DNA from 2 places in the Cycloclasticus sp. PY97N genome. Region 2 is predicted to be linked to the other one. Evidence: predicted binding sites of a transcription regulator. Region 2 holds the regulator's gene; the other holds the start of a gene.
The links. The regulator PhoB, encoded in region 2, activates phosphate uptake and scavenging genes when phosphate is short. The targets are predictions, from matches to a motif close to GNNTGTCATAAAACTGTCANAT.

Region 1: CPC19_RS01325 (choice-of-anchor I family protein) is a predicted target of PhoB. The motif match lies at 3,076-3,097, and genes of this name have one in related genera.

Annotation. Positions count from the first base shown of each region.
Region 1 covers NZ_CP023664.1:254,504-259,451, forward strand. Annotated here, with positions in the region: gene CPC19_RS01310 (homoserine O-acetyltransferase) at 1-762, opposite strand, end outside; gene CPC19_RS01315 (nitrite/sulfite reductase) at 877-2,520, shown strand; gene CPC19_RS01320 (DUF934 domain-containing protein) at 2,507-2,959, shown strand; gene CPC19_RS01325 (choice-of-anchor I family protein) at 3,144-4,634, shown strand; gene CPC19_RS01330 (divergent polysaccharide deacetylase family protein) at 4,713-4,948, opposite strand, start outside.
Region 2 covers NZ_CP023664.1:2,380,844-2,385,791, forward strand. Annotated here, with positions in the region: gene phoR (phosphate regulon sensor histidine kinase PhoR) at 42-1,346, opposite strand; gene phoB (phosphate regulon transcriptional regulator PhoB) at 1,343-2,038, opposite strand; gene CPC19_RS11600 (GGDEF domain-containing protein) at 2,277-4,064, shown strand; gene clpB (ATP-dependent chaperone ClpB) at 4,230-4,948, opposite strand, start outside.

The sequences.
Region 1 (4,948 bases), 300 kb from region 2:
ATATTTAAGTTGATCGTTTTTTAGTTCTCGACCAAATTTATCACCCATTGCATCATCAGATAAATAGGTTATATGCCCCAACATTCTTGCGACCTTTAAACCATTAGCCGGCACCGTATTATGATCATAATAACGACCGCCGTGAAAATCAGCGTCACTCATAATAGCCTGTCTCGCGACCGCATTGAAGGCGATATTTTGTGCTGATAATTTAGGGGCAGACGCAATGACGATGGCATGGCGTATCATATCTGGAAATTGAATCGCCCATTGCAACGCCTGCATACCTCCTAAACTGCCGCCCGCTACAGCGGCCCATTGACTGATACCGAGCTTATCTGCCAGTCTTTTTTGATAGTTAACCCAATCAACAACGGTCACTATTGGAAAGTCTTGACCGTAAGCTTGCGAGGTTTTCGGGTCAATACTTCGCGGCCCTGTTGAACCACTGCAGTGGCCCAAATTACAGGGCGAGACCACAAAAAACCGGTTCGTATCAATTGCTTTTCCCGGCCCTATGCATATATCCCACCAGCCTGGCTTTGAGTCACCTTCATGATGATACCCAGCTGCATGATGATCTGCCGATAAGGCATGGCAAATTAGAACCGCATTATCTGCTGCCGAATTTAACCTGCCATAGGTTTCATAAACAATATCGTATTGCTCAATGAGCCTACCACTCTCCAACGATAACGGCTCGTCAAAGTGAAGGGTTTGTGGCTCAACAATACCCACTGAATTTGTTTTAATATTAGACAATTTATTCTTTTAAGTTATAATAATATCAGTTAATATTATTTTTAATTATATCAAAAACCCTTTATATTCACCGGCCTAGTATGAATTTACTGCGCCTTAAGCGACGATAATAACATGTACCTGTATAACGAATTTGATCAAACTCTTGTCAACGAACGCGTTGAACAATTTCGCGATCAAACAAAGCGGTTCTTAAATGGCGATCTAACGGAAGAACAATTTCGCCCCTTACGCCTTATGAATGGTTTATACATTCAAACACATGCGCCAATGTTGCGCATCAATATACCGTACGGCTTATTATCAAGTAAACAGCTTCGCATGCTTGCCCACGTTTCTCATAAGTATGACAAAGACTACGGACACTTTACGACTCGCCAAAACATTCAGTTTAATTGGCCAGAGCTAAAACGGGTGCCCGATATTCTTGCTGACTTAGCAAGCGTGCAAATGCACTCTATTCAAAGTAGTGGCAATTGCATCCGAAACACGACTGCAGACCCACTAGCTGGCGTTTGTGCAGATGAAATTGAAGACCCAAGACCCTATTGCGAAATAATTCGTCAATGGTCAACTTTACACCCAGAGTTTTCATACCTGCCACGCAAATTTAAAATTGCCGTAAGCGGGTCGCCAAAAGATCGTGCCGCTACACAAGTACACGATATTGGTCTACATCTTAAAAAAGATGCTGATGGCAACATCGGTTTTGAAGTCTTAGTTGGTGGAGGACTTGGGCGCACCCCCGTTATTGGTCAAACAATTAACAACTTTATTGCTGAAAAAGACCTCTTGTCCTACCTTGAAGCGATTCTTCGCGTTTATAACCGCTTTGGCCGCAGAGATAATAAATACAAAGCCCGTATTAAAATACTCGTTCGCGAAACAGGCTTAGATACTTTTAAAGAACAGGTCGAAGCAGAATGGGCTTCCATCCGAGACAGTCAATTAACGCTAACCGACGATAACATTCAACGTGTAAAACGTTACTTCACACCACTAAATTACGAAACAGCTAACGATGAGGCTTTAGAGCAACACTTGGCTAATAGCGGTGCTTTTCGTCAGTGGTTTCAACAAAATACTAAAGCGCACAAACAATCCGGTTACCGTATTGCCTTTGTTTCGCTTAAATCACCAAAGCGTCCGCCGGGCGATGTAACCAAACAGCAAATGGAACTCATCGCCGATTTGGCTGACCAATATAGTTTTGGCCAGATCAGAACCACTCACGACCAAAACCTTGCATTAACCGATGTAAAATCCAGTGATTTATATGCCCTTTGGCAGCAATTAGCCGAGCATGACCTTGCAACAGCAAATATTGGCACGATTACCGATATGATTTGCTGCCCCGGTCTCGATTTTTGTAGCTTAGCAAATGCCAGCTCTATTGATATCGCACAAGGTATTACTGACCGTTTTACTGACAGCGCCATTGACGCTGGCAATATCAGCCTCAAAATGTCTGGTTGCATGAATGGCTGTGGCCACCATAGCATCGGTGAAATTGGTATTTTGGGTGTCGATAAAAAAGGCGAGCAATGGTATCAATTAACTCTAGGTGGTTCCGATAGCCATCAAAGTAAATTAGGGGACAGGCTTGGAAAAGCCATTGCCAAAGATGGTGTAGTAGATGCTATTGACGACATTGTTCAGGTCTATAAAGCCAACAGAATAGATGATGAAAACTTTGCAAGCACACTGCAACGCATCGGATTACAACCGTTTAAGGATAAAGTGTATGACGCTCATTAAAAACAACGAAATCGTTCAAGACCGTTGGACCAAGCTAGACGAAGAGCAAGCTCTACAAGCAGACTATAACATCATCGATCTTGCCTATTGGAATGCCAATAAAGATTCCTTAATCGCTAGCAAAGGACATCTTGGCTTATGGGTTCAAGGCGATGAAAGTGCAGAACAATTTGCAGATGACTTACAATACTTTGAGCTTATCGCTATACACTTTCCAACATTTGTTGACGGTCGTGGTTACTCACTAGCGAAAATATTACGTGAAAAGCACCATTACACCAAAGAAATCAGAGCCGTTGGTGATGTCCTACCCGATCAGGCTCTTTATTTAACACGTGTAGGATTCGATACACTTGAATTCTCAACTAAAGAAGCTGGTTCGCTTGCCTTAGAAAAATTAAATGAGTTTAGCGTTTTCTATCAGGCTGCTACCAACTAGCAGCCTTGCCCTTATCGTTATTTTTATCAAAATAACGACAAAATACGCAAAAAAACATATTACACCACTAGCTCGCTTCTTAGCTCCCTTGCCAGGCTGTAACTAAAACACCCCCTAACCGTCACACAAGCGTCATAACCTGTTGGTACATTTGATGTCCCGTTTCAATGCATAAGGACATCCAATGGATTCACTAATAAAGCTCACTCTCGGCGTCAGCTTAACGCTTGGCATATCATTCTCTACACTTTCTTTTGCTGATATTAATATCGTTAAAAAAGGTCAATATACCGAGGAATGTGGCGGCGAAGAAAGTTGCACCGAGATTTCAGCTTTTAGTCCTGTGTCGAATAGGATTTACACCACCAATGCCGAAGAGAATGAACTCAAAATTCTTAATGTAGATAGTAACGGCTGGCTCTCCGAGCACAGCACTCTGACTTTGATTGGTGGCGGCCCAAACAGTGTTACTACCTACGGGAATTGGGTTGCTGTAGCCGTAGAGGCTGTCAATAAACAAGATGATGGCAACGTTCTTATCTATGACCTTGAAGGAAATTTACAGCGGATCATAAAAGCTGGCGCATTACCCGACATGCTGACATTTACCCCGAACGGTAAATTTTTAATTGTTGCTAACGAAGGAGAGCCTGACGATGAGTATAAAAATGACCCTGAAGGTACGGTAACTGTTATCAATACAAACACTTGGATGCCTGCAACGGCTGATTTTAATACGTTTAACAGTACTAAATTAAAAAACGTGCGTATTTTTGGCCCAGATGCGTCAATTGCCCAAGACCTAGAACCTGAATATATTACTGTTTCAGCCGACTCCAGTACGGCTTGGATTAGCCTGCAAGAAAACAATGCTTTAGCAAAACTAGACATTGCGTCAGCGACTATCACCGATATTTATGGCTTAGGTTACAAAAAACATCAACAAAATAAAAATGCCTTTGATGCCAGCAACAAAGATAATGCAATAAACATTCAAACATGGCCAACATACGGCATGTATCAACCCGATGCTATTGCAAGTTTCGAGTATAAAGGTTCAACTTTCATTTTATCTGCCAATGAGGGCGATGCTAGAGACTATGACGGTTACAGCGAAGAAGTGCGTGTTGAAGACCTAATATTAAACCCTGACGCATTCGAAAATGCTAGAGAGCTTCAACAAATAGAGAACCTGGGGCGATTAAAAACCACCACTGCCAATGGCGATATAAACAATGATGGGGCACATGAAAAGATTTACTCTTATGGCGCACGCTCTTTTTCTATCTGGGATGAAAAAGGGTCTCGAATCTATGACTCTGGGTCTGACTTTGAACGCTTCTTAGCCACCTATGCTGATAACAACGTTGATAATGAACCATGGGAAGAAGGACGTAGTGACGACAAGGGGCCTGAACCTGAATCTATTACTACCGGTGAGCTACGCGGTAAAATTTATGCCTTTATTGGCTTAGAAAGAGCTAATGGTATTTTTATATATGACATCTCTAATCCGCGCAAACCAAAGCCTGCCGGTTATATCAACATTGAGAAGCAAGGTGACATTGGACCAGAAGGGTTAATTTTTATTAAAAAAACTGAGTCTCATGGTTGGCTAATTGTTACTAATGAGATTAGTAACACGATTAGTATTTACGAAATAAGCATTGATTAACACAATGCTTTGTTAAAAAGTCCCTGCTGGTTTTATCAGCAGGGACTTTTTGTGTTCATTGCTGAAACAGCGTGCAATTTAGTTAATGATCTTACCCACTACCATTTGTGCCGATCTTTTCCGAAGCTGATATGAAATAGGCTCAAGCTTCACCCCCCGTAAGGCTAATGTGGGTAACATTTCTTGCAATACACTTAATGTTTCTGGATATGGGTGACCAATGCCCACGGCATAACCGTTTTCTAAAGCTTGTTTAATCAATATATCAAACTGTTGTTTAATCTTTTCTTCATCAATAGTGTGGTCGAGAAAAA
Region 2 (4,948 bases):
TGGCATTATAATGAACGCAATGTGACAGTTTGATGACAGCCTTATGGGTCTATTCTTTCAGCGGGAAATACACACTGAAAACAACTGCCTTCCCCTTCTTGACTATCGATAACCAGATGCGCCTCATGCCTTTCTAACTCATGTTTTACAATGGCTAACCCTAGGCCTGTCCCAGTTTTATTTTTTATATTATTTTCAGCTACCCGGTAGAAACGCTCTGTTAATCGAGATAAGTGTCTGGCGCCTATTCCTTGACCTGTATCTTTAACAAAAAGCTGCCCCTGACCTTGCTCATTGATTGCCCAGCCGACACGAATCTCACCATTTTCATCAGAGTAATTGATGGCATTACCAACCAAGTTTCTCAACACGGTTAATAAGGAACCTTTACTGCCCTTTAAATTAAGACTCGATGGAACATCAAACACCAATGATTGCTGATGCTCATTTGCCGCTGACTGAAATTCGGACTTAATTTGTTCACATACACTGCGCACATTAACCAAGCTATTGGCTGCCTCGACTTTACCCTCTTCTAGCCGACTTAGCGCTAATAGCTCTTCGATCATGGTTTGCATTTTAATCACTTGCTGATCAACTTTACGTAGCGAAGCACCCACTTGCACATTATCCTCAGCGGTTGAAGCCAACAACATTTCCACATAGCCCTTCATGACCGTTAGCGGCGTTCTTAACTCATGCGATGCATTCGACACAAAGTCTTTTCGCACTTGATTCGTGCGCTCAACCTTAGTGACATCTCGTATCAACAATAAACGTTCATCGTCACCATATGGCAATACCCTTATTTCAATCTTTTCTGCCGACCAGCTGGTGTCTATTACAGGCGCCTCGATCACAATGGCGTCATCGCTCTTGAGATTTTTAAGAAAGTGCGTAAACCGAGGATGCCTTACTAAATGATTAATCAGTTGCCCGGTATCTTCTTTTTTTAAAATAAGTAGCCGGGAGGCTTGCTTATTGAACCACTTAATCTCATTAGACAATGAAAGAATAACCACACCATCTGGAAAAACAGAAATTAACTTTTTAAACCGTTCCAGTTGGTATTTAACACTGTCTTTTTGTGCCAGCCCCTGCATCTTAGATTGATAGATGTCTTCCGAAATTTGACCAAACAAGCCATCTTCAAACGGCAGGTCATGATCACCAGACTTCTTAGACCACCTATATAAACGTTGTAACCGACGATATTGAAAGACAATGTAAGCCAATAAAAAAAGTGCCAACACCTCGACGGGGTAACCGACTAACACACCCAAAACACCAACTGTTAAAAACCACAATAGAAAGGTGTTTCGCTCATAGTTATGATTTATATTCACGCGCTTAAGTTCACCAATTTATAACCAAACCCTCTTACCGTTTGAACCAAGTCTGCACAACCCTGAGCATCTAATATCCGTCTTAAACGCCTAATGTGTACATCAACGGTACGATCTTCTACGTAGACATTATCGCCCCATACATTATCAAGCAGCTGATTGCGAGAGAACACTTTATTGGGGTTTGTAGCAAAGAAAGACAGCAATTTATACTCTGTCGGGCTCATCATCAGGTCCACCTTATTGATAGTGACTCGATGACTCGATGGGTCAATAAACAACGGACCAATTGATATCACCCCTGTTTCATTTTCTGTACTGGTTCGTCGTAAGACCGCTTTCATTCTGGCAATGAGCTCTTGCACAGAAAAAGGCTTGGTTACATAATCGTCTGCGCCTGTTTCCAAGCCCGATACTTTATCTTCTTCCGCGCTGCGTGCCGTCAACAGGATAATCGGGATACGTTTGTTTTCTTCTTGATTCTTTAAAAACTTGATCCAATCTGGCCCACTAATTCCGGGTAACATCCAATCTAACAAGATAATATCGGGCGTCGTATCTCGCAAAGACTCTTGCGCTCTCATTACATCTTTACACCACGTTACTTCAATATTATTCGTTTGAAGAGAAAGTTGTAGCATTTCGCCAATATCCTCATCGTCTTCAACCATCAATACATTCATTGTTTCCATAAAAAAGCCATTTAAGTAAGTGTTTACAGAATACCTAATATTTATGACAACACGGTGACAATTTACAAACTACTTCTAACTTGCTTCGGAGAAAACCCTGTCTCTAATTATTAAAAATAACAGTAACGCACTGAACCACCTTAAGGCGCCTGCGGTTTCTCGACCAGTAAACTTTTTATAATGCCCCGTTATATGAACGTCATACAACTGTCATATTATTGATTGATACTCCCCACCTATGACACATGATGAAAAACTACACTATCAATCGCTTTTAGATATATTAGCAACAGACTCACTGACTCCGCTCTTTCAGCCAATCATTTCGATGAAAGACAATAAAATTTATGGTTACGAAGGCTTAATTCGTGGCCCCTCTGATGGTCCGTTACACTCCCCCATCAACCTTTTTAACGCTGCGGCTAAATATGATCGGCTTGCCGAATTAGATTTACTTTGTCGAAAAGTAAGCATTCAACGGTTTGGCGAACTTAATTTAAATGCCCGGTTATTTATTAACACCATTCCTGAAATTCTCTTACAAAAAGATTATCAGCATGGCCACACATTAAAGTATATAAAAGACTCTAATTTAGATGCTAGCCAAGTGGTTATTGAACTGACTGAGCAATACCCTATTGAAGATTATGACCTGATGGCAAGTGCAACCAAATACTATCAAGATATGGGGTTTTCCATCGCCATCGACGATTTAGGTGCAGGCTATTCAGGCTTAAGAACCTGGTCTGAAATTAAACCCGACTTCGTAAAAATTGACCGTCACTTTTTAAATGACATTCATAACGATATCAACAAGCAAAAATTTGTACAGTCTATTGTAGATATTGCAAAAGGTGTTGACTGTAAAGTAATAGGTGAAGGTATCGAGCTACGCGGTGAGTACCTACAGGCTAATACGATGAATATTGATTATGCACAAGGTTTTTACTTTGCCCGCCCCAATTCCAAACCAACTGAGTTATTGGATTGCTCGTTATTTTCAAGCAGAAAAAATAACTTCAAACCTAAATTTAATATAGAGCGTTCAGATAATACCGCTGCAAAGCTACTTTTTTATGTCAAACCTATTTATACCCATACTAAGTTTTACGACATTGGTGAGCGCTTTCAATCATCACCTGAGCTAACAGCGCTTCCAGTCCTAAATGACGACGCTACTGTTGCAGGCGTTATCTGGCGTACTGAGTTTTTAACTATTTATGCTAGCCGCTATGGAAAAGAATTAAACAGTAAAAAAAATGCTTTATCTTTTTTAGACATTAAGGCGCTAAAGGTAGATATTACTTTATCACTCAATAAAATTAGTCAGCACATCACCAGTCAAAACAACCTCGCACAACATGATGATTTTCTTATTACCTCATCTAACCGCTACAAAGGCATGGGCAAACTTCTTCATTTATTGAAAGAAATAACCGAGATGCAAATCACCTTTGCCCGCCACATGAACCCTCTTAGCAACCTACCTGGCAATGTTCCTATCAGCCAACGAATTAATCACTCCATTGAAACTCAACAAGATATCGTTATTTGTTATTTTGACCTAGATAATTTTAAGCCGTATAACGATACCTATGGGTTTGGCGAGGGCGATAAAGTGCTCCGAAAAACTGCTAAGCTGCTGACAGATTCTGCAGATACAGACATTGACTTTGTAGGGCATGTTGGCGGCGATGACTTCATCATTATTTTTCAAAGCAGCGACTGGCAGCATCGATGCAACTCCACTTTAAATAACTTTAGCGCCCTAACGTCAGAGTTCTACTCTCAAGAACACCTTCTTAACGGAGGAATCTCTGCGTTAGATAGAAATTCTGAGCCGGTGTTTTATCCACTTTTATCAATCTCTATTGGAGCATTAAGGCCGCATGATTTCGGCTTTTTTAGGTCAGAAAATGATCTCGTCTCTATTGCTAGCAACGCAAAATCTGCAGCTAAAAAGATACCCGGCAATAGCCTTTATCAAATCAAGCCTTCAAAACAATTAAGCAACATGTCCGCCTAAATCATGAAAATGTTCTATGACAGGTAGCCACATTATGCTTGCCGACAAAAACACCCAATCTTGAAACTGTTGCCCAACTGGCGAACACCGATCAAACAGGTGCCGCCAGTTAGACTATGATTTAGTGGCCTTTTTAACCACCACTAAACAACATCTCAAAACCTCTTAGCGTTTCTTAAACACCAAAGCATCGTCTTGCACATCTATATCAACCACATCACCAGGCACAAACTTACCCGCCAATAAATCTTGTGCCAGTTCATTTTCTAAGCGTTGTTGTATCGCACGTTTTAAGGGTCTAGCACCATAAACAGGGTCAAAACCGGCTTCACCTAATTTATCCAACGCAGCTTCTGAAACAACCAACTCTATGTCCCTATCTTGTAAACGCTGACGTAAAATATCTACTTGAAGAGTGGTAATAGCACGAATTTGTGTGCGACCCAAGGGGTGAAACACCACAGACTCATCAATACGGTTAATAAATTCCGGTCTAAAGTGTTGCCCGACCACTTCCATCACCGCACTTTTCATCTCATTATAATTAGCCTCACCCGCTAGCTCCTGGATACGATCTGAACCTAAGTTCGAGGTCATCACGATGACTGTATTTCGAAAATCAACCGTGCGGCCTTGCCCGTCTGTTAAACGGCCATCATCCAAGACTTGTAACAAAATATTAAAGACATCCGCATGTGCTTTTTCAACTTCGTCCATCAAGATAACACTGTAGGGTTTACGTCGAACCGCTTCGGTTAAATAGCCCCCTTCTTCATAACCTACATACCCTGGAGGCGCACCAATTAATCTTGCAACCGAATGTTTTTCCATAAATTCAGACATATCAATTCGTACGATTGCTTCTTCAGTATCAAATAAAAACT